Regions from separate parts of the Lentibacillus halophilus genome, predicted to be linked through region 2. Evidence: riboswitches for the same ligand, from Rfam matches in the RefSeq annotation. Region 2 holds a riboswitch; the other holds the start of a gene.
The links. A riboswitch is a leader RNA that binds a small molecule or an ion and turns the genes downstream of it on or off. The one in region 2 is predicted to bind preQ1.
Positions count from the first base shown of each region.

Region 1: another riboswitch for preQ1. It lies ahead of ACZ5Q7_RS09035 (QueT transporter family protein); the one in region 2 lies ahead of queF (preQ(1) synthase).

Region 1 is NZ_AP043750.1:1,839,369-1,850,978, reverse strand. Features, by position in the region: gene ACZ5Q7_RS09065 (hypothetical protein) at 260-1,009, shown strand; gene leuS (leucine--tRNA ligase) at 1,120-3,534, opposite strand; gene mnmM (tRNA 5-(aminomethyl)-2-thiouridylate-methyltransferase MnmM) at 3,983-4,552, shown strand; gene ACZ5Q7_RS09050 (tetraprenyl-beta-curcumene synthase family protein) at 4,605-5,729, opposite strand; gene ACZ5Q7_RS09045 (gamma carbonic anhydrase) at 5,874-6,401, shown strand; gene asnB (asparagine synthase (glutamine-hydrolyzing)) at 6,531-8,441, opposite strand; gene ACZ5Q7_RS09035 (QueT transporter family protein) at 8,579-9,070, opposite strand; PreQ1 riboswitch class I at 9,077-9,121, opposite strand; gene ACZ5Q7_RS09030 (Lin0512 family protein) at 9,280-9,639, shown strand; gene ACZ5Q7_RS09025 (hypothetical protein) at 9,899-10,771, opposite strand; gene ACZ5Q7_RS09020 (LysM peptidoglycan-binding domain-containing protein) at 11,025-11,610, shown strand, end outside.
Region 2 is NZ_AP043750.1:153,598-165,207, reverse strand. Features, by position in the region: gene ACZ5Q7_RS00725 (hypothetical protein) at 1-13, shown strand, start outside; gene ACZ5Q7_RS00720 (IclR family transcriptional regulator) at 250-1,017, shown strand; gene ACZ5Q7_RS00715 (cupin domain-containing protein) at 1,098-1,634, shown strand; gene ACZ5Q7_RS00710 (L-lactate permease) at 1,908-3,689, shown strand; gene ACZ5Q7_RS00705 (IS5 family transposase) at 3,705-5,210, opposite strand; PreQ1 riboswitch class I at 5,514-5,560, shown strand; gene queF (preQ(1) synthase) at 5,626-6,120, shown strand; gene ACZ5Q7_RS00695 (queuosine precursor transporter) at 6,219-6,845, shown strand; gene ACZ5Q7_RS00690 (2TM domain-containing protein) at 7,312-7,599, opposite strand; gene ACZ5Q7_RS00685 (AEC family transporter) at 7,707-8,633, opposite strand; gene purU (formyltetrahydrofolate deformylase) at 8,949-9,821, shown strand; gene ltaS (lipoteichoic acid synthase) at 10,031-11,610, opposite strand, start outside.

The DNA of each region.
Region 1 (11,610 bases), 1.3 Mb from region 2:
TCCCCGACAGCAAAAATTATTATATCACCGTCATAACCGACTGTCAATACTTTTTTAAATAAAATTGATCAATGGAATGAATGAGTGAATTAAATGTGTGCTGTTTTTAAGCAGCAAGAGTTATATTACTACCTCACAAGAAAAAAGTCAATGGTATACAACAAAGAAATTCAATGAATTTTTTCCTGAATAAACACCATACATAATATGCATGAAAATGGAACAAAGTAATCCAACCAGACAGTCCGAGGTGATATAAATGAAAAATGGTATTCGATTACTAGTGTTTGCGTTATTACTGATTCCATTTACGGTGATGGCAGAAGAAAATAATAAACCGGCTCCCAAACACCTTGCTTCCTATAACAACGATGTAACCGGTGATACGGAGAAGGAAACCATTACATTAAAAGGAGTATCATTTGCAGACGATACAAAATACTACATGGATACCTGGGCTTTCCTATCTTCTAAAGATGGAGGCGAATGGGAAATCCAGTATGATGGCGGCTATGAACCGCAAATGCATTTCCATGATTTAAATCATGACGGTGTAAAGGATATTCTGTATCAGAGTTTATCTAACAAAAAGGCCAATTTGTATGACTATCAACTGCATACCGTACAAAAAAACCAACTTAAACAAATACCGCTTCCAAAGCAAACATTTATTCAAGCCATGTTCAAAGATGATTTTCAAGTGGAAGTAAAAATTGCGCCTGATAAAGATCCCTCTATCGTGGATATTAGTGATCGAGATTCCCGTTACATTGAACTCGGTATTTATGATCAAAATGGAGAGTTAATTGAAGAAAACGCCCCCATGATTGAGCCGATTGCGTCCTTTAAACCAGTTAAAATCAATAAGCAAAAAGGATATGGATTAAAAAGTAAACAACGAATCAGTGGCGCGTTCCGCAGTGATCAACTCGGAACGGTGGAAACCTTATGGTATTTTGAAAAAGATCAATGGATTATTTTAAAGACGGAATGGGTACCAAGCAATTAATATCACGTCCTCCCTTTCTGCTTTATGACGACTGACCCGCAATAATCCATTATTAAAAAAGGATCTCCTCCCATACACTGGGCGAGATCCTTTTGATAAACGAAATCACGTTAATTGGCCACGATATTAACAAGCTTCCCTGGCACGACAATTACTTTGCGCACCGTTTTTCCTTCCAGAAACTCCTGAATTTTTTCATGCTGAAGCGCTTGTTTTTCCAGTTCTTCTTTCGATATATCTTTTGGTGCGGTCATTTTGGCTCGTACTTTGCCCATCACCTGCAGAACAACTTCCACTTCATCCTCGACAAGTTTGTTTTCGTCGTACCCGGGCCATTCCGCATAACTGATGGTTTCCGGATACCCCAGAACCTCCCACATTTCTTCAGACAAATGGGGAGCAACCGGGGAAAGCAATTTAACAAATCCTTCCACATACTTTTTCGGAATCGTTTCGGCTTTGTACCCTTCGTTGATAAACACCATCAGCTGTGAAATGCCGGTATTGAAATGTAGATTTTCAAAATCCTCGGTTACCTTTTTAACGGTTTCATGATACACCTTGTCCAGCGGGGAAGCATCGTCCGTGTCAGCAATCTTTTCAGACAACCCGCCCTGCTCATTCACAAATAGGCGCCATACGCGATCCAAAAAGCGGCGCGCTCCGTCCAAACCATTTGTCGACCAGGCAACGGCTGCCTCCAAAGGACCCATGAACATTTCATACAGCCGTAATGTATCGGCACCATGTGTTGAAATGATATCATCCGGGTTAATGACATTACCTTTGGATTTACTCATTTTTTCGTTGCCTTCACCAAGGATCATTCCTTGATTGAAGAGCTTCATGAATGGCTCTTTCGTCGGTACGACACCAATGTCATACAAAAACTTATGCCAGAATCGCGCATACAAAAGGTGAAGCACGGCGTGTTCAGCACCACCGATATAAATATCAACCGGGAGCCATTCTTTTAAAGCGTCAGGATCCGCTAATCCGTCCGGGTTATTTGGATCGATAAACCGCAAGAAATACCAGCAACTTCCGGCCCATTGCGGCATAGTGTTCGTTTCACGCCGGCCTTTCATACCTGTTTCGGGATCCTGAACTTGGACCCAAGGACTCGTTGCCAGTGGCGACTCCCCGGTTCCGGATGGCTTTATTTCATCCATTTCCGGCAATTCAAGCGGCAATTCATTCTCTGGGACAGCACTCATAGAGCCATCTTCCCAGTGAATGATGGGAATCGGCTCTCCCCAATAACGCTGTCTGGAAAACAGCCAATCTCTAAGTCGATAGGTCACTTTTCGTGTTCCGATGTCATTCGTTTCCAACCATTCAATCATTTTAGCAATGGCATCATCGGTATACAGACCGTTAAGGAAATCGGAATTAACGTGTTCCCCGTCTTCGGTATAAGCATCTTCAGAAAGATCTCCACCGGCAACCACTTCTTTAATCGGCAATTCAAATTGCTGAGCAAATGCGTAGTCGCGCTCGTCATGGCCAGGAACCGCCATAATGGCACCACTTCCATAACCCATCAATACATAATCGGCAATCCAGATTGGCATTTTTTCGTTATTAACCGGATTAATGGCGTAAGCACCTGTAAAGACACCGGTTTTTTCTTTAGCCAGGTCGGTTCGCTCCAGTTCTGACTTCGTTTCTATCTCCTTTAGATACGCATCCACTTTTGCTTGTTGCTGAGGTGTCACGATTTTCTCTACAAGCGGATGCTCCGGTGCAAAGACAGCATACGTTGCGCCAAACAATGTATCCGGTCTGGTTGTAAAGGCCGTGAATGCATCTGTTTGACCATCGATAGAAAATGTCACCTCAGCACCCTCGGATCGGCCAATCCAGTTTCGTTGCATCTCTTTAATGCTATCCGGCCAGTCAACATCGTCGAGATCATCCAGAAGACGGTCTGCATAGGAGGTGATCCGCAGCATCCATTGTTTCATCGGTTTGCGCACAACTGGATGACCGCCACGTTCACTCTTACCGTCGATCACTTCTTCATTGGCAAGGACGGTACCAAGCGCCGGGCACCAATTGACTGGAATTTCATCCATATAAGCCAATCCATGTTCATACAATTTAAGGAAGATCCATTGTGTCCATTTATAATAATTCGGATCGGTCGTATTGATTTCACGATCCCAGTCGTAGGAAAAGCCGAGTTCTTTAATTTGCCGTTTGAACGTCGCAATATTTTCGTTTGTGAATGCTGCCGGACTGTTGCCTGTATCAATCGCATGCTGTTCCGCCGGCAAGCCAAACGCATCCCAGCCCATTGGATGAAGCACTTCATAGCCCTGCATCCGTTTCATCCGGGAGTAAATATCCGTTGCGGTATAGCCTTCCGGATGTCCAACATGCAATCCGGCCCCCGATGGATAAGGGAACATATCCAGTGCATACACTTTTTCCTTATTCGAAAATGTATCGGCTTTAAATGTTTTATGTTCAGCCCAATAATTCTGCCATTTCTTTTCGATTTCTTGATGATTGAAGCTCATCACGTGTCCTCCCTTATTCTTTTTTACGGACGGCAAGCAGCATTTCCATACGGGCTTGTCTGCATCAGTCATTTTTTAATAAAAAAGCCACTCATCCCTCTTGTAAGGGACGAGAAGCTTCTCCCGCGGTACCACCCAAATTAACGCAGCACTGGCGTTCACTTATTCCTTAACGCAGATGGACGGCACAAGACGACTGATGGATGATTCGTCCGTGCAGCTTAAAGGTGCGTTCACAAACCCCCAGGGGACAGATAACACTAGCTACTGCCTTGCTTTACCCGGAACGATTCATTACGGCTCCTTTTCTTCAACGGTCAGCTATGTATAACGCATTCTAGCTAATGCACCAATCTTTGTCAAATGTTATCGAGTGTGTAACGTTTCCATTGTTTCTATTTCATGCTAAACTAATCATAGCACGTTACATAAAGGAGTACAAACATTCATGATAAAGGGAATTCTCAAGTATGCACATCATTTGCTGAGTGAATCGATTACCGGGGGAGATACCGTTATCGATGCCACATGCGGCAATGGCAACGACACCGTTTTTCTTAGCAAGACTGTCGGCACTAACGGACATGTTTACGGTTTCGACATTCAGGAGCAGGCCATCATTCATACCAGGGATCGCCTTGCTCGGGAACAATTGACTAACGCAACCATTATTCACGACAGTCATAGCAACTTTATCCACCACATTCCGGTTGACCGTCTCACCCGTCTCGGCGGAGCTATTTTTAATCTTGGTTATCTTCCCGGAAGTGACAAAACCGTTATTACGAATAGTGAAACAACGATTCTGGCGATGGAAGGTATTCTGTCCCACTTAAAGCAAAACGGACTCATCGTACTTGTTATTTATCACGGTCATAAAGGCGGGGACCAGGAAAAAGAGCACCTTCTGCATTATGTAAGTCTGCTCGATCAAACATACTACCATGTTTTATATTATGGTTTTATCAATCAGAAAAACGAGCCTCCCTTCATACTGGCCATTCAAAAAAGACATTAAAGGAAAACGCCCATAACAAACGATTGCTGTTCGTTATATGCGGAATAAACGATTAATTTTCCCTGCTGCTTTTCCGGTTCGCTGCCTTTTGGCCTACCGGAAAACGGGCCTTTGTTTTACAGAACCAATGATAAGCTTTCGCATTCCAGTGAAAAAAGGATGAAGAATGGCCACTTTCGCGAAACAATAGTGTTTTCATATCCCTACCGTTGTTTAGGTTGTTCACTTTCGGGTCGCCCAGATATAGCCCAATAAGGCCTTGATATACCATTTTATGGAAGGGTCTATCCATCAGCTGTTGAACATAACGATCTGCCTGCCTGATAAAATAGCAGAATCGTTCTTTCATCTGATCAACGCTTTCATAATAACGGCAGAAATTCAAATCACCTTCAAGCGTATCTTCCTTTTGGTCAATATAATAATCTAAGAGAATATGCAACCCTTGCATATAAGGGAAATAACTTTCCATGATACGTGTGGCCATGTTTTCGTTCATTCGGCCGCACATGGTATAGGAAACGAGACAGAATACACCCAGGGTTGAACCGGCAGCAGCCGCAAACTCATGCCAGTATAACGAATAGGATGGGCCTTCGTGGTTATGGAACCAGGCCGTTAACCGGCTGATTCGCTCATCCATCCTGACATGTTTATGGACTTGCAAATCACTGTATAGATGTTCCAATTCGGATAAGTGTTCCTGGATAATACCGTAGTTGGCCATGTTCCGCATCGTTTTTTGACACTCCCGGACTAAATCGGCCAAGTATTCGCCATCATCCTGCTCATCATGAAATGCATAGTAATTTTTAATGGGATTATCTTGAGTCAATGCATCGGTCATGGCTTGATGCAGTTGCCGGAAATCGTCCGGATCCATCGACGTGCTCCGATCACACAGATTATCCAAATAATCACTTATCGTCTGATAGGCAACGATGAAACGCACCGCCTCATGCCATCGATAGCCGGCAAGTAAAGCATAAACAGCTCCACCCATACAATGAAACCGCTTTGAACCCATGCTTGCCAGGGCCTGATCCCGCAATTCATTATCCGGTATTTGTTCCGCACGCGTTTGCCAATGTGTTAATTCGTGACGGACTGCTGGGAAGATGTATCTATACACCGCAGTCATTAATGTCATAGGTGTTCTCGGTACGCTGTAACCCAACCCATTCCCTCCAATAGCTTCGACAACAGTTCAGCCCCTTCTTCAGTGACAAGGGACTTTGGCATTTGTTAAAACATCCGGTTTGTCTCCTTCTTTCACAAACACTATACTACTAATATCACCATATTTTGGAGGCGGATTCAAATGATAGACCACTTTAAGCAAACCGAACCCACGATTCATCCATCTGTTTTCATTGCACACGATGCCGACGTAATCGGAGACGTTACTATTCAGGAAGATTCCAGTGTCTGGTTCAAAACCGTTATCCGTGGCGATGTGGCACCGACAAGAATCGGTTCCAGAGTTAATATCCAGGATCTGTCGCTGCTCCATCAAAGCCCTGACTTGCCGATAACGATTGAGGATGATGTAACGATCGGCCACCAAGTCACACTGCATGCATGCACAGTCAGGAACAATGCCCTGATTGGCATGGGGTCCCTTATTCTGGACGATGCCGAAATCGGAGAATATGCCTTTATCGGTGCGGGAAGTCTCGTTCCACCTGGCAAAACCATACCTCCCTATTCGCTTGCATTAGGACGACCAGCCAAGGTTGTTCGCGCATTGACCAAAGAAGACTATGACGAAATGGCGCGCGTTGGAAAATCCTATGTTGACAAAGGGCGGTATTATAAACATCACACCAATACCGGCCAATCGTTTTAACCATACAGCTTCTTATAACGTAAAACGTCAATTATCGGTTTTTTATCTTTCATCAATAGTTCATTGAACATAAATCAGGCGGCTACGATCGTTAGCGAACGTAACCGCCTGTTTTTAATATACATTATTTCATCCGGTCTTTTCGACAGTTCCAACATCTTGTTCACTCAGGGACAATGCGTTCAAATCATATTTATTCTCCACAAAAATCTGATGCCATAACATAAACATGAGAACTGTCCAAATTTTGCGGCTGTAATCCCCCTTGTCTTGACAATGAGCGTCAAGCAGTTCAAGGATGTATGATTTATGCAGCAAATGATCTGTGGAACTGTCATGAATCAACTGTTTTGCCCAATCATACAATTCATTCTTTAACCAATGGCGGATAGGAACAGGAAACCCAAGCTTTTTCCGATCGAGCACATGATCTGGTATTATACCGCGTGACGCTTCACGCAATATGCTTTTCGTCGTGCCATTGGCTGTTTTTAATTGAGGTGGCAGTTGACTTGCCACTCGGAATACCTCTTTATCCAAAAAAGGTACACGAAGCTCCAGAGAATGAGCCATCGTCGTCCGATCCGCTTTTAACAAAATATCCCCGCGCATCCACGTATGAATGTCAATATACTGCATTTGATTAATGAGCGGACCATCGCTCATCTGATCATATAATGGCTCCGTTATTTTCCGATAGGATAAGTCATCCCGGAATGACTTCAGGAACGTTTGCTTTTCATCATCTTCAAACATTTTAGCATTGCCGATGTAGCGATCCCGCAATGGGGTGGTTCCCCGCTGGAGGAAGCTTTTGCCGCGTACCCCTTCCGGCATGACATCAGCGACTCGGCGCAGCAGGTGTTTAGCGGGAGCCGGGATAGAGTCAAACAGTTTCAATGATTCGGGTTCACGATAAATATTGTAACCGCCGAACAGTTCATCAGCGCCCTCACCGGACAAAACGACGGCGACATGCTTCCGTGCCTCGCGTGCCACAAAGTATAGCGGCACACAAGCTGGATCAGCAAGCGGGTCATCCATATGCCACATGATTTTCGGGAGATTGGCCACATATTCCTCCGGGGTGATTCGATAAGCTATGTTTTCCACTCCGAGTTTGTCTGCTGTTTCTTTAGCAACATCAACTTCGGAATAGCCTTCGCGTTCAAAGCCAACGGAAAATGTCTTGATGTCCGGATTTATTTCTTTTGCTATGGCGGCAATAATCGTTGAATCAATACCGCCGGATAGAAACGATCCGACCGGAACATCGCTGCGCATATGCATCTTAACCGAATCAGACATGACATCCCGGATACGTTTTATCCAATCCTGCTTGTCCATCAATACCGGGGAGAATGACGCCTGCCAATAGCGATGCTGCGTCATCTTTTCAGACGGCCGTTTTATAAAGTAATGTCCGGGTTCCATTTTTTGAATGCTCGTTGTCATGGTCATTGGCTCCGGTACAAATTGGAAACTCAAATAATGCTGCAATGCCTCCAGGTTGACATCGTCATGTTCATACATGGAGAGAATGCTTTTCTTCTCAGAAGCGAAAACCATTTCCTCGTCCGTTTCCCGATAAAATAACGGTTTAATGCCAAATGGATCACGTGCGCCGTACAGTGTTTCCTGTTCTTTGTCCCAAATAAGAATGGAAAACATGCCGCGCAAATGGGCAAATGCCTTTTCTTTATATTTTTTGAACAAAGCTGCAATAACTTCTGTGTCCGACTCCGTAGTAAACGTATAACCTTCTGCAGTCAAATCACGACGAAGTTCAACATAATTATAGATTTCACCATTGAAGACGATTAAGATGGTATCATCATCATAGCTTAAAGGCTGCTGACCGCTGTCAGGATCGATAATGCTTAATCGCCGGAACCCAAACGAAACGTAAGCATCATGATAATACCCTTCATCGTCAGGGCCTCTATGTGTCATTACGTTATTCTGCTGTTTAAACGATTTTTTCTCTTCCTCATTGGGTACCGCAGGGTCATTGCGTATCAAACCAATAAAACCACACATTTTCTTGCCTCACTTTCTATCATGTTGCTTGTTTATTATATCAAAAACCAACGACCTATAACGACAAAAAACGCTTGACTATCGTGTTGCACGACAGACGCACACCAACGACAATGGTGAAGATTGTTGATACTGAATTAACGTTTTTCCATCATATCATTAAAATTCAATTTTCTATTTAGAGCATACATTATTGGGATCCCGATAGCCATAATTCCGAATTCCCCCATAGCAGTCAACAGCCATGTCAACAGAAATGGCAAACCAGCTGCAAGATAGAGTTCAAACGCAATGATAAACATATTGAATGTAAATACGATCGTGTTGATGACGAGCAATGTCAACTTATGTTTAATAAATTTAGCCAAAAGTATGATGATTCCTAGCGATAGCGCCGAGTGAGCAACGCCAAATGTTAAATCGTACACACCAGTCGGCGAAAATAAATTCGTCAAGAGGACACCCAATACGATGCCGAAAAAATATTTTTTATTGAAGACAACGAGGTGGTTGAACACTTCAGGGATGCGAAACTGAATGTTCGAGAAGGCAATCGGTGCGATGGCCAATGACACAACGACATAAGTAGCTGCCACCAGTGCATTGGCGGTTAACGTTTTGATATTCAATTATATCACTCCTTAGTTTTTTATCGTGGGATGGTTTCGAACCACGGTTTGGAGATACTCGTTCCAAACGATTCTATTATACCCGAAAAAAAGGAATGTGCAAGACGATTACTACACCAATATTAATCCATATCAGTTTGAACAACGATCGAGAAAGGATACAATGAAATTGGAGGAAATTAGACATTTACTAGAAGGAGGAAAATGTTATGGAAAACATTCTATTCATTGAAACGGGAATGGGTATTGACGTGCACGGTCAGGATGTCAACGTGGCGTCGGAACGGGCTGTGACCAACGCTATCCACTATAATTCCATGCCCGGCGTGCGAACCATGTTGCCGGACAATAGCTTGAATAATATGCACGTATATGTGAAGCTGGCTATTCCGGAAGATCATGATCAGTTGAACGAAGAGAATATCAAGGCACTTATTCCATATGGGACAGTCACTGTGGAAGTAATGAACGGAGGTATGGCCACGACGAGTGGCATTTATTTGGAGGACCAACAAGACACAAACGACCTTATGTATATTGTCAACGCGGTGGTGGAAGTAGGTTACTAACAACGAACACATAACTCCCCATGATGGCATCAATTACCAGACAACAAACGATATCAAACGTAACTTGAAGCGTGCCTGCCCTAATGGGGATGATGTGTATTTTGATAACGTCGGCGGGGAGGATATAAAACGCTGTTATGACACAATAGGAAGTAATTGGTGAGTCCTATGCTGAGACTAACCTTACTACCAGCATTTATCCTTCGTTAAACTGCCATTCAGCGGGCAGAAGGGCCCAATTGAATAACGTTTCACTTTATCAGAACATTGATTGGATCCCGCCTGTTTTTGGTTCTACATAATACCAGTTTCGAGTCGCTGTATGAGAAGCACTATCTTGTTCATGGTCCACGACATCATAGACATGAATGACGTATCGATCATTTTCCATATGATCGTATTCCACTTTTACATTTGGTTTATTTGTAAGCCCCGCATGATCACGAACCAACTTTTGCGCCTCTTTTCTTGTTAATTCCTGTTCGTTGTTCGCATGATTATTCCCTTGGTCATTCACGTCTTTCCTTGTCCTATTTCGTTTGTTGATCTTCCATTGTCCATCCTGAAGCTGGAATGTTACGGTTAAAGTGTAAGCCCCGTAAAGTTCGCTTTCCGCTTCTTGAATAACTTGATATGTTTGATCACTTAGCTTCTTTGTCTGATACGGCTGATTCGTATTAATCCATACGGGAGCATCTTGCGCCTCCAAATACAATTTGCCGTCTTTTTCATGGTAGTATTCGTTGACATACATTTGGGCTAGTTCTTTCGTTGTAACGTCTGTTAGCTTCTTGATTAATTCTGATTTTGAATCGAACGTTTGGACCCGGCCGTTCTTGTTCGTTTCCTGAATCAATAATTGTTGAAAGGTATGACTCAATGTTTCAACTGGCGGTTTTTCAGCCGCTTTATTATCCGGCTGATTTTGTCCGTTTTTCGTTTGTCCCTCATCTGCCTCATGATTGTTTTGACCCTTGTCAGAACCATCGTTGCTATGGCCGTCCATTTCCGTTTGCTGTTCCTGATTGCCAGACGTGTTCTCAGACTTTCCCTGATCATTCTCCGGTGTTCCACAGCCACTTAAACCAAGTACAAGAATTCCTGTCATTGCAATTGTGATAACCCATTTCATAAGCTCTCTTCCCTCCTAATGAGCGTACTTATAACACCATTCCCGTATTATATTTGTATGAATCAGATTCGTGAATTACAATTGTTAGAGTTTTTTCGGAAAGCACTTAACAAAGGTTGTTCCATAGAGCGAGCAAGTATGAGCAATGCTCGCTGATCCTAGTTATTTCTAGGCTTCTTTTGACAGAATCTACACACCCGCCTGCTATAAAACATAACATATAACGACTTTTGCACTATTGGAGTTGATTCAATTGAGTATTGCAGTCGGTACGCACTATATTTACACCGTTCAAGCGGGCGATACCCTTTACGAAATAGCTAATCGTTTTTCGAGTTCCCCACAAGCAATTGCTGAGGCAAATCATTTATATCCGCCAGTCACCGCTCCTGAATTAATCTTCCCCGGTCAACGATTAGTTGTCTCCACTGCCGGCAATATCGACACGTATTACATGGTAGCACCCGGAGATACACTAACTGATATTACCATACGTTTTTCGACTACCTATGGATTAATGACTGCAATGAACCCTGCTATCAATAACCCAGATGTTATCATCTCCAGCCAGCAGCTTGATGTCCCAGCCTTTATTTATAATGTAGAGAAAGGGGATACTCTCTTTCAAATTCAACAACGATTTGGCATTCACCGTTCAGAAATAATCAGAGCTAATCTTGGCCGCCCGGGCTTTTCACCTGATCTCATTTGGCCGGGATATTCACTAATTATTCCGCTTCCTTCCACAGCAAATATCACCGTCACTTACCCGATACCTGGAACGGTTATCCAAGATGGTTTCCCTGTTGCGGGATGGGTTCGCAGTTTTGAGGGAAATG
Region 2 (11,610 bases):
AAGCGATGACTGATGATCCGTTTTGCAAAGGTGAATAGGCTTTCAATAGATTGATGTATGACTTATGGTTGCTTTAATTAATGGTAGCATTTACGGCGAAGGATCTGTTTGGGATGATACAAGATTGAGTGATTATTCTTATGAATTGTGAAAAAACATTGACACTTTAGAGTATCCAGTGTTACTATACAAGTAATCAACCAATAGTTCACTAGGTACACTAATAGTTCGCAAATTGGTGGTGAGGTTGTGAATCAGGAATTTTCGAACAGTCAAGGCATACAGGCGCTTGAACGCGCAGTACTGATTTTGGATGAAATAAAAAACAATGACGGTCCGATAACATTAACGGCGCTGTCGCACAAAGTAGGTATGTCTAAAAATAATTTAAAAAAGTATCTTGTCAGCTTTGTTAAATCTGATGTTTTAACGTTTGATGATGACAAAAAAACGTATGACATGGGATCTAAACTGATCGAACTGGGCTTATATACGTTAAACAAATTCAGCATCTCTTCAATCATTGATCCGTTTATGCAAAAGATTAAAAAGGAAATCAAACATTCATCAGCCCTTGCCGTCTGGACGGATAATGGCCCGATGATTTCCAAGTATCAAAGCAGTGGTCGATCGATTAATGTTGGGATAGAAATAGGTTATTACCCTCCGCTTCTTATGAGTTCGGTCGGAAGGTGTTTCGCTGCATTTCTGCCGAATCAATCTATACAGGACATAATGAATAGAGACATTGAGGACTATCATTTGGACAGAAAAGCAGTTGAGGACGATTTAAATCGTGTGAGGGAAGCTGGTTTTGCGTCAAGAGATCAAGAATTCGGTGATTTGCCCGGAGGACATGCTGTTTCAAGCCCGATTTTTGACCACTCCGGCGAAATGATTGCTGCTATTTGTATGATTGGTTTTGCAAACGATTTAAATACGGATGCCCAATCCTATGATGTTCAGAGATTGATAGAGATTACCAAAGAAATTTCCGATCAGCTTACTTATAAATAATAAAGGGGGGTGATTTGTTCAGAGTCGTGTAAATGTGAGCTAAAATAACGTGTACTAAAAAATAGCTAAGGAGGATAATTATGAGTCAGTCAGCAGCAAATATGATTAGTTACAGTGATTTTCTTCAAAAAAGTACGAAGCCAAATATTCGTCCTTGCCTTTGGAAAGGGAAGGATATCAATGAATTTTTATATGGAACAGGGTCAAGTTTAAGTGAAGGCAGAAGCGCTGTATCACTGATCAATGAAGACACAGGGGATGCCCAGGGTGTGTCTCCCAATGTAAACGCATTGGTGCAAGTACTAAAGCCGGGAGAACATAATGAGCCGCATCGACACAGCAACATGGCCATCTTCATTGTTTTCCAGGGAGAAGGATACAGCATCGTTGAAGGCGAAAAGTATGAGTGGGAAAAGGGAGATGTGTTTTTTGCTCCTGCATGGCTGGCACACGAACATTGCAACACGTCTGATAATGAAGATGCCATTCTTTATACCATCCAGGATGTGCCTTCTGTCTCCGGTATGGGAGCATGGTTTTTGGAAGAACCCGTTGGATCAGGTGCAAAACACGTCGTATCAGGAACCGATAAAAGCGATATCATTCCTGATAAATAACAACCATTGGTATGTCGCGTGTTAAAAACAACTGGATATCAACTCAATAAGTGGAAACAACTGTGGTGGTTTAACATGGGCTTATGCGGACACGATCACCATTAAACCTGAGTCCAAGGGTGCCTCCTTGGGCTGAAGGGTGTCGTGTCCACCTTGTGTTGTAAGTGTAAGACAAATAATGAAGTATATTCGTCTATAATAATAGTAACAAATCTAGACACAACTTGCAAATTATAGAAATAGTGACGCAGGCGTTTAAGGAGGGTGAAAGCAATGAGTTTGGGGTTGCTTGTTTTTCTAGGAATCGTCCCATTATTGATTCTCTTTTTCTTCCTCATCATATTACGGTGGACAGCAAGAACATCGATGATCTTGGCATTTGCATCCGTCTTAGTTTTGGCAACAACTGTATGGGAAGTACCTGCAAACAAAATCGCTGGTGCCAGTTTCATTGGTTTTGAAACCGCATTCAGTATTTTGTATATTGTGTTTGGTGCCTTGCTTCTGTTGAACATGCTAAAAGAGAGCGGTGGATTGGGTGTCATTCGAAATAGTATTTCCGGTGTGACAGACGATCGGCGTATACAAGTCATACTTATTCTATGGATTTTCGGAGCGTTTTTGGAAGGCGCTGCCGGTTACGGGTCGACAGGAGCTGTGATTGGTTCAATGTTGGTCGGGCTTGGTTTTCCGGCCATGGCTTCAGCTCTTATGGTTATGATTTTTCAAAGTACATCTGTGACTTTCGGTGCAGCTGGTGCGCCCATTTCCATAGGTCTCAGTTCGGGTCTTGGAGACGGCAAACTCGCCGATGTCAATTCTGCGCTTCAAGTAGATACGTGGGGTCCATTTCTTTTGGAAATGACCGGAAAGATTGCGTTGGTTCACGGTATTGTGGGCACCCTTATACCTCTGTTTATGGTCGTCCTTCTTACTGGATTCTTTGGCCAATCCGTTAGAGAAGGTTTTAAAGCGTGGAAATTTGCTCTTTTTGGAGGACTTAGTTTAACAGTACCATATGTCTTATCAGGCGTATTTTTAGGCCCTGAATTTCCTTCCTTGCTCGGTGGGCTCATAGGAATTGTCATTGCAGTCATAGCCGCGAAAAAAGGTTGGTTTATGCCTAAAGATACGGTATGGCGATTTAAAGATAAGTCTGAATGGAAAGAAGAATGGAGTGGCATTCTTGAAATCGAGAGTGAAAAGATAGCCTCTTTTTCAGCATTCCGATCATGGCTTCCTTATATTATCACAGCTGCTTTGCTTTTTATTGTCAATGCTCCCTTTTTGCCCATTTCTTCTTGGTTGGGAAAAACGGATATTGCCGTTAACCACATTTTCGGGAGCGAACTCGGTACTGATTTTGGATTACTGACGTCTCCCGGATTCATCTTTTTAATCGTCTCAATTTTGACTTATTGGATGCATGATATGGAATGGACGTCATTTAAAAGCGCATTGAAAGAATCCGTGAAAACCATTGGGTCAGCAGGTGCAGCATTGATATTTGCCGTTCCAATGGTTCAGGTCTTTCTTCACAGTGACGGCGGTGCTGCAGGATTTGAAAGTATGCCTGAAACGTTGGCGAGTGGATTAACGATACTATCAGGTAATATGTGGGCATTTATAGCTCCAGTTGTTGGTGCATTAGGGGCCTTTCTTGCCGGAAGTAATGTGTTCAGTAACCTTATGTTTAGTCATTTCCAATTAAACATGGCTGTCAGTTCACAGTTACAGCCGTCATGGGTGTTAGCCCTTCAAGCGATTGGTGCCGGTGCTGGAAACATGTTCAGTGTTCATAACGTGATTACAGCGGCAGCCGCCGTCGGTCTGGTTGGACGAGAAGGAGAGATTATCAGGAAAGTTATTTTGCCTGGTTTTTATTATATTCTTCTGACAGGTGCTATTGGTTTTGTTATCTTAATGGGAATTGGGTTAAATATCGGAACGTTTGTCGTTATAGCTATTTACGCAGCCGTTATAGTAGCTATATGGATGAATAATAGAAATAAATGGACACCAATGGATAACAAACAAAGGAAGATGAATAATTAGGGGTTGCTGAATGATTTATATCTTACCTAAGAATAATAGGGGCTTTCGATCTCGGACCGAAAAAAGGTTCTCGACCATTAAATATAAAACGTATAAAAAAGTATCCCGGAGGATCTTTTCAAGATTCATAACCAGGAACTGGATGGAAATGACCGTTTCACTGGTCACCCGAAGACATGCTGAAATAAGGCCAAGTCCATACGAACGCTTGCCCTCGCCAAACTTGCCTTCTATCGCATTTCGTTCTGCGGCATCCTGATATTCAATTTGTTTTTGAAGCCGGTTCTCCTGAGCATTTTTGGAAGGGCGGCCGAGTTTTGGTCCGCTCAGCCGGATGCCGCGCTCCTTGCAGTAGCGTCGGTTTCCCCTTGTCCGGTAAATCTGGTCAGCCAGGACCGCCTCCGGATAAGTACCATGGCGCCTACAATAGGCCTCAATGGAGTCCTGAAGATAGACTCCTTCATGATAGGCGTCCCATGACAGTTTATCCAGCGTGGTATAACCATTGATCATGCTTACGGAGATTTTGGCCCCGAACTCAACATTGGCATCTGTTTTACCACGTACAATCGGACGTACATGAGGCTGGTGGATACTGACGATGCGATGGTCGATTTGATGCTTTTTATGGTCATACATGTGCTGCTGTTGACGGGTTAGTTCCTGTATGACCAATAATTCCCCATACTGACGCTTGTCCAAAGGTGACAGTCCTACCTGTTGCACGAGGAACGAGATGTGTTTTAAGTTTCTCTGAACGTAGTTTAGCTGCTTGCCAACGGCTTGTCGAACGTTTTTGCGTCCCGGTTGCTTTTGCTTGGAAATTGCCAGATAAGCCTTGCGGGCTTTCTTTCGATAGGTACGTGGTTTCCGTCGCTCACCTTTCAAAGGTTCATGCAGCGTATCGATCATGGCTTCAAGCTTTTCCCGTGCCTGATTTAACAAATTCAAATCCGTTGGATAGGCGATATCGGCTGGGGCACAAGTGGCATCCATCATCAGCTTTCCCTGATTAGGTAAGCTATCAGCCGTTCCCTGATTGGACTTGTCACCATGTGAACCGCCGGTTCCTTTATGGTCATTATCTGAATCATCATCATCGTCCTGGTCACGCTTTGTTTGTTCTTCCACTATCCATTCATTGACTTGGTTGACGATGGAAGCATCCAGGCGTTTACGGAAATACGTCATGGTCGAGGCATGAAAAGGCGCTTCTTCCTGAAAAGATGAAAGCCCGATAAAATACTGAAGATACGGATTCTCCGTAATCTGTTCCACAGTTTCCCGGTCACTCAGTCCAAGACGCTCTTTTATGATTAATGCGCCAAGCGCCGTCCGGACCGAATAGGCTTTGTTTCCTCTTGTTGAATCATTCAGGAGTTGAACGTACTCATCTTCAAGTTTTGACCATGGAATCAGATTGGCCATAACAGCCCAGCGGTTATTAGGGTTCAAACGACCCCCAAAAGGGAGGAAAAATTCATCCGGCATGATCATTTGACGTTCATTATGTTCGTACATTGTCAGGCCTCCAGGTGCAAGGTTTTTTCGTTGAATTTGTCTCTATCCCTTGCAACTTATTTCGACAAAAAGACGCAAAGTTCCTGTCCAATCAGTCATTTTTATTTATTCAGCAGCCCCTAATTAAACAAATAGAAGTATCCAAAAACACCTATCGAACAAAAAATGGATTGACGGAATGCTTACAACCCTTCCACTGGTGTCTCTTGCCAAAAAGTGACTCACTCACAAGCTTTGACATAACCGCATCTTTGGCATATACTAACTAATAATAGATGGATAAATGGATAGTCCGTTCCGATAACGGGAGAGGTTCTTAGCTTCAACCCTCTATAAAAAACTAAGGACAGATGATGAGACGTTTAAAACCATGTGCCTTAGGGCCGTGGTTTTTTTAATGAGAGGAGGTTTTGATATGACTGAACACAATGATCGTTTACAGGGCTTGTCGCAATTGGGAAATCAAGGAACAACTTATGCATTTGATTACACACCGGATGTGCTTGAAGCAATAGACAACGAGCATCCTGACAGGGATTATTTCATCAAATTCAATTGTCCTGAATTTACAACACTTTGTCCGCAAACCGGGCAACCGGATTTTGCGACGGTGTATATCAGCTATATAGCAGATAAGAAAATTGTTGAAAGCAAATCATTGAAGTTGTATTTGTTCAGTTTCCGGAATCATGGAGACTTTCATGAGGATTGTATTAATATTATCATGAACGATTTGATTGATCTGCTTGATCCACGCTACATCGAGGTGTGGGGAAAATTTACACCGCGCGGGGGCATCTCCATTGATCCATATTGCAATTATGGCAAGCCGGATACCCGGTTTGAGCAAATGGCAGAACACCGTTTGATGAATCATGATCTGTATCCGGAAAAGGTTGATAATCGCTGAAAGAGGGATGAGCGAGATCCTCTCCTTCCATGTTAATCCGTCGACTATTTCAAAACGGTTATTGGGCCGTTTTTCCAATCATAGGGAGAGGATAGACCATGTTTGTTTACTTAAATGCATTATTTATTGGCTTGTTTTTGTTGTCGAATGTGTTGGGCGTCAAATTGTTCAGCATCGGTAGTGTCGTGTTGCCCGGTACGCTGGTCGTCTATGTTGTCACGTATATTATTACAGATGTCATCAGTGAGGTATACGGAAAGGATGCTGCGCGGAAGACAGTGCTGGCAGGCTTTTTAACACAGGTGGTTGCACTGGTTTTCATTTTTATTGTCATTCAATTGCCGGCAGCTCCGGATTTTGGTCTTCAGACGGAATTTGCAGCGGTTCTGGGCGGCAGTTTCCGGGTGATGGTCGCCAGTCTGATGTCTTATGCGGTTAGTCAAAATCTTGATGTTAGTATTTTTCATTATTTGAAAGCCCGGCACGGCGATTCCAAATTATGGATCCGTAACAACGTGTCCACGATGACGAGTCAACTTGCTGACACCGCCATTTTTATTACAGTCGCGTTCTGGGGGACGGTTCCATTCAGTGTGCTGATGGGCATGCTCGTCTCGCAATATGTGGTCAAACTGCTGATTGCATTGTTGGACACCCCTGTTGTATATATGCTTGTAACATGGGCTCAAAAAAGTAGAATGAACGTCAATATCCCCGGCGCATAACGTGTGCCGGGGATATTTCTAGAAGATTTCATTCAGAATTTGATCGTTGTTTAGCATAGCGATAATTGTTGAAAAGGTACTGTTACGGATTGACTGCGTCGATACGATCGCGGATGGGCTTCGGGCATCACAGCCGGGCGATCAGACATTTCCGGTCATGCAAACGTATGTGGATGAGATTGTGCTGCTTCTATTAAACGCGCCTTGTTGTTTGTCACGGAACGGTTGGAACAGCGGATCGAACCCTCCGCTGCTGTTACCGTCGCTGCTGCCACGACGCATGAACTGGGATTTCACGGAAAACACATCTGTCGTGTGCTTTTAGGGGGCAACATTACGTTGGGACACATGTCTGATCTTTGCGAGGAATAAAGGGGCAGAGGCGCTGATCAACCGACCACGAAACGGATGCCAGGTCTGATAAGCGCTGCGGTTGTTCTTTCCGGTACATAAACAGATCCATCTGTTATTGGGAATCATTATCTCGATCCTTTTCCATGTATTCTTTGATTTTCTTTTCCTCCCACTTGGCTCCCAAAAAATGATTGTCCTTTATGGATAATCCGTGTATGATGATACCGATTCCCCAGCCACCGAGCGCATAAAGAAACCACCAATAATCCGGGTTGGTGACCATGTTAATAACGAAAAGCAGAGTATTAACGAGCCCATACACAATAAGGTGACTGTAAAAGTCTTTTAAACGCTCAACCTTTTCTTTCGCTTTCATATAAGCTTGGGATTGATGATCCATGAAATTTGCTCCTTTTCGTAATGGTAGAGAATTGCTTTCATTGTGACGCGTTTTCATGCGATGGTCCCATGGTAACACGCATGGCTTCTCACATGACCTGAAACGGATTAGGCAAATAGGAGCCTGGACAGGTAAATGACCCCTGTAACGGTTACAGCGCTGGACAGGGTTGAAAACAACACCATTTGTGCTGCCATATAAGGGTGATTTTGATATTCTTGCGCAATAACCGAACTGTTTACCGATGTCGGCATGGCCGAGGCAATGAAAAGGGCCTGTGCTGCTGTGCCATCGATCCCCAATATATAAATGATCAAAAGAGCGATGGCGGGACCGATCAGAAGCCGGATCAGCAAACTGACATAAACGGGCGATAATATCGATGTCCATTCGATTTGGGCGACTTGAGCCCCCAACATAATAAGCGCCATGGCAATCATAGCATCGGAAATATAGGTGGCCGGCTCCCAAATAACATCGGGGACGGACAGGTTGGTGATGTTCATAAAAATACCGGCGGCCATTGCGTATAAAACCGGCATTCTGAAATAACCGAGCAATGCGCGCAGTTTGCCGACGTTAACCGATTGCAATATAAAAATGCCGTATGTAAACGTCAGAATGTTTTGCATAGTCAGAATGATAACTTGAATGGACATGGCAAATGGATCGCCTCTAAACACGAGATCATTGACAGGGACGCCATAATTTCCGGAATTAAAAAAGATAATGCTATTGGAAAACGTTATCCCTTTTCCACGATTCAATCGCTGCATTTTAATCGCTACTTTGGATATAATGAATAATGTGGTGATATATAATAAGAAAAATAGAACAACTAGCAAAAAAATCGTTGGCGAGAATTCAGTGTTGTACAGTTTGACAAATATGAATCCCGGAACCAGAAAATAAATGTTCAATTTGGCAAGGGTTTGCAGGTCCAAACGAAATTTTTTCTGCATGAAATACCCAATGCCCATGACGATAAAAATGGGGATAAGAATATCCAATAAAATAGTGAATAGTTCCGACATGTTGCTGGCTTCCTTTCGTCGTTGGTACCGTTTATGAACATGCTAATCTATTTCAAAATAACAAAAACAATTTAAAAAATCCAAAAAACAGCTGTTAGCGTACAAAAGCGCCTGTTGTGTGCTTTTAGAAGGCCACTTCGCTCGGGGTCAAAGCGGAAGGAGATTGACCTAAACAATCCATGCGTCCATATGTCACGGTATTTTAAATGAGTGATATGTTTTATTATACGTCATTCGTTATTAACTTTTTAGACGGAAATTGGTAAAATAGTAGGCATCAATTCGAAATGAAAGAAAGATAAGGGAGACATCGACATGACAACATATTCTAAAGACAACCGTTGCCGACTTCTCGTTCAATGCCCGGACGGTCCGGGTATTGTATCAGCTATTTCAACATTTTTGCTGGAGCACGGTGCGAATATCATCGAATCCAATCAATACTCGAGCGATCCTGAACATGGAACATTTTTTATGCGGATTGAATTTTATTGCGCGGATCTTGATGACAAACGATCGGCCCTAGAATCTGACTTCATCCAATTAGCCGAGCGATTTTCCATGGAATACCGTTTCGCTTATCACTGGGAAACGAAACGAACAGCCATTTTCGTTTCCAAAGATTCGCATTGTTTGCTTGAGCTGCTTTGGGAATGGCAGAGCGGGGATTTGGAAACGGATATCACTTGTGTTATCAGTAATCATGACGATGCCCGCGAGCTAGTCGAATCAATGGGCATTCCATTTCACCATATTCCGGCAAACAAGGATATCCGGCAACAAGCGGAAGCAGAGCAAATCCGGCTGATGGAGGAATACGATGTCGATGTGCTTGTTTTAGCACGTTACATGCAAATTTTGACACCGGATTTTGTCGCGCGTTTTCAAGATCGGATTATTAATATCCACCATTCGTTTTTGCCGGCATTTGTCGGTGCCAAGCCCTACGAACGAGCCTATGAGCGCGGTGTGAAATTGATCGGTGCCACCTCGCATTACGTCACAAATGAATTGGATGAAGGTCCGATCATTGAGCAGGATATCGAGCGAGTCGACCACCGCGATCATGTTGCCGATTTGAAAAAGATTGGCCGGAAAGTGGAAAGACGCGTCCTTGCCCGAGCGGTGAAATGGCATCTGGAGGACAGAGTCATTGTGGAGGATAATAAAACGATCGTTTTCAGGTGACTAATAGCGCTATATAAAGGGCTTTGTCCAACTTAGATTGAGTTAAAGAAAAATCCGAACTGATTCATACATAATCTGAATCGGTTCGGATTTTTTGATGACATTAGCGTAGGACAAGCACAGTATTATTTCAGAGTGGAAACGACGTCTTAAATATAGTGTTCGTATTTAGAATTGATCTGTTTCGTTTTGTCCCAGCTTCTTTTTTGCTATTTGTTATTTTTCGTTTTGTTCATGTTCGCATCCGTGTTGTCTTCAGCTGATGTCTTATCGTTATCAGGTTTATCTTCGTCACCAGATTCCTTCTCATCATCAGGCTTTCCATACTGATATTGATTGGGATTAATCGGTTTCCAGTCTTCAGTAGGTTCATAGAATCGCAACAAGTCACCGTTCAGCACTTCATCATTCAAGCTGAGTTCGAAATGAACCTGATTGCGCATTTCTTTCATGTCTTCTGTCGGTTCTTCAATGGGTTCGCCAGTCACATTATCAAAAAAGGTGTTTTGCACATAGCTGTAATCATCAGTCATGAAATCTCCATTTCGGAATGGGACGAATTCTCTATGCTCTTCGGAAAACATGTCTGTGCCAAATTGGATATAATCATTGGCATTGATTCCCAATAGATGCAGCATCGTCGGCATAACATCCACTTGACCGGTATATTCATGATTGATGCCCTGGCTGTCAACGCCGGGTATGCGAATCATATACGGAACGCGTTGCAAGTTAGCGTTTTTCAGTGGTGTTATTTCTTCACCGGTAATCTTGCTCATGGCTTGATTATGATTTTGTGAAATGCCTTGATGGTCACCGTAAATCATGATAACCGAGTCTTTATACAGGCCTTTTTCTTTTAAATCATGGAAAAACTGCTTAAGTGACTCATCCAGATAACGGGCTGTCTGGAAGTAACGATTAACGGTGCCATCGTCAGTATTCGCAGGCGCTATGGACGCATCCCCTTTATCCAATTTGAAATTGTAATGGTGCGTTAACGTCAGCATATGCGCGTAAAACGGCCCATTTTGTTTATCGAGATCTTTGAGCATTGGCATCGATTGCTTGAAGAACGGTTTATCCTTCAACCCGTAATTGATCACTTTATCCTCACTCATGTCATAGTAACTGGAATCATAAAACTTATCCACGCCCATATACTTGTATACTTGGTTTCGATTCCAGAATGACTTGTCATCCCCGTGAAATATAGCACTGGTATAGTTCTGCTTTTGATCGAGAATGGCCGGCATGGACTGATACGTATTCGTGCCTTTCGTGACAAATGCAGCCCCTTGCGGCAATCCGTACAAAGAGTTATCCATCAAAAATTCCGCGTCCGCTGTCTTCCCTTGTCCGGTCTGGTGGAAGAAGTTGTCAAAGTACGTAAAATTCTTGCTCTCATCATGAACGAGGGAATTTAGAAACGGCGTTACTTCTTCCCCGTGCAGTTTATAATCAATCAAGAATGACTGAAACGACTCCAAATGAATTTTGATAATGTTTTTGCCTTCTGCTTTTCCGAAGTATTCCGCGTTCGGTTCGGCGTATTTTTTATTCGTGTAGTTTTCGACTTTATTGATATCGTCACTAGAAGCCATCGACCGTTTTGCGTTGGCTTTCACTGTTTGCATCGTATTGAACACGGCAAAGTTGGGAGCGCCGAGATACTTAACAATATAATTATTGTCAAACACCCGCTCCAACAGCTGCGGACGATCAATTTCGGCCAACCCTAAATTAACTGTGAACACGATGACGCCTGACGCCAATACAGCAAAAGGCC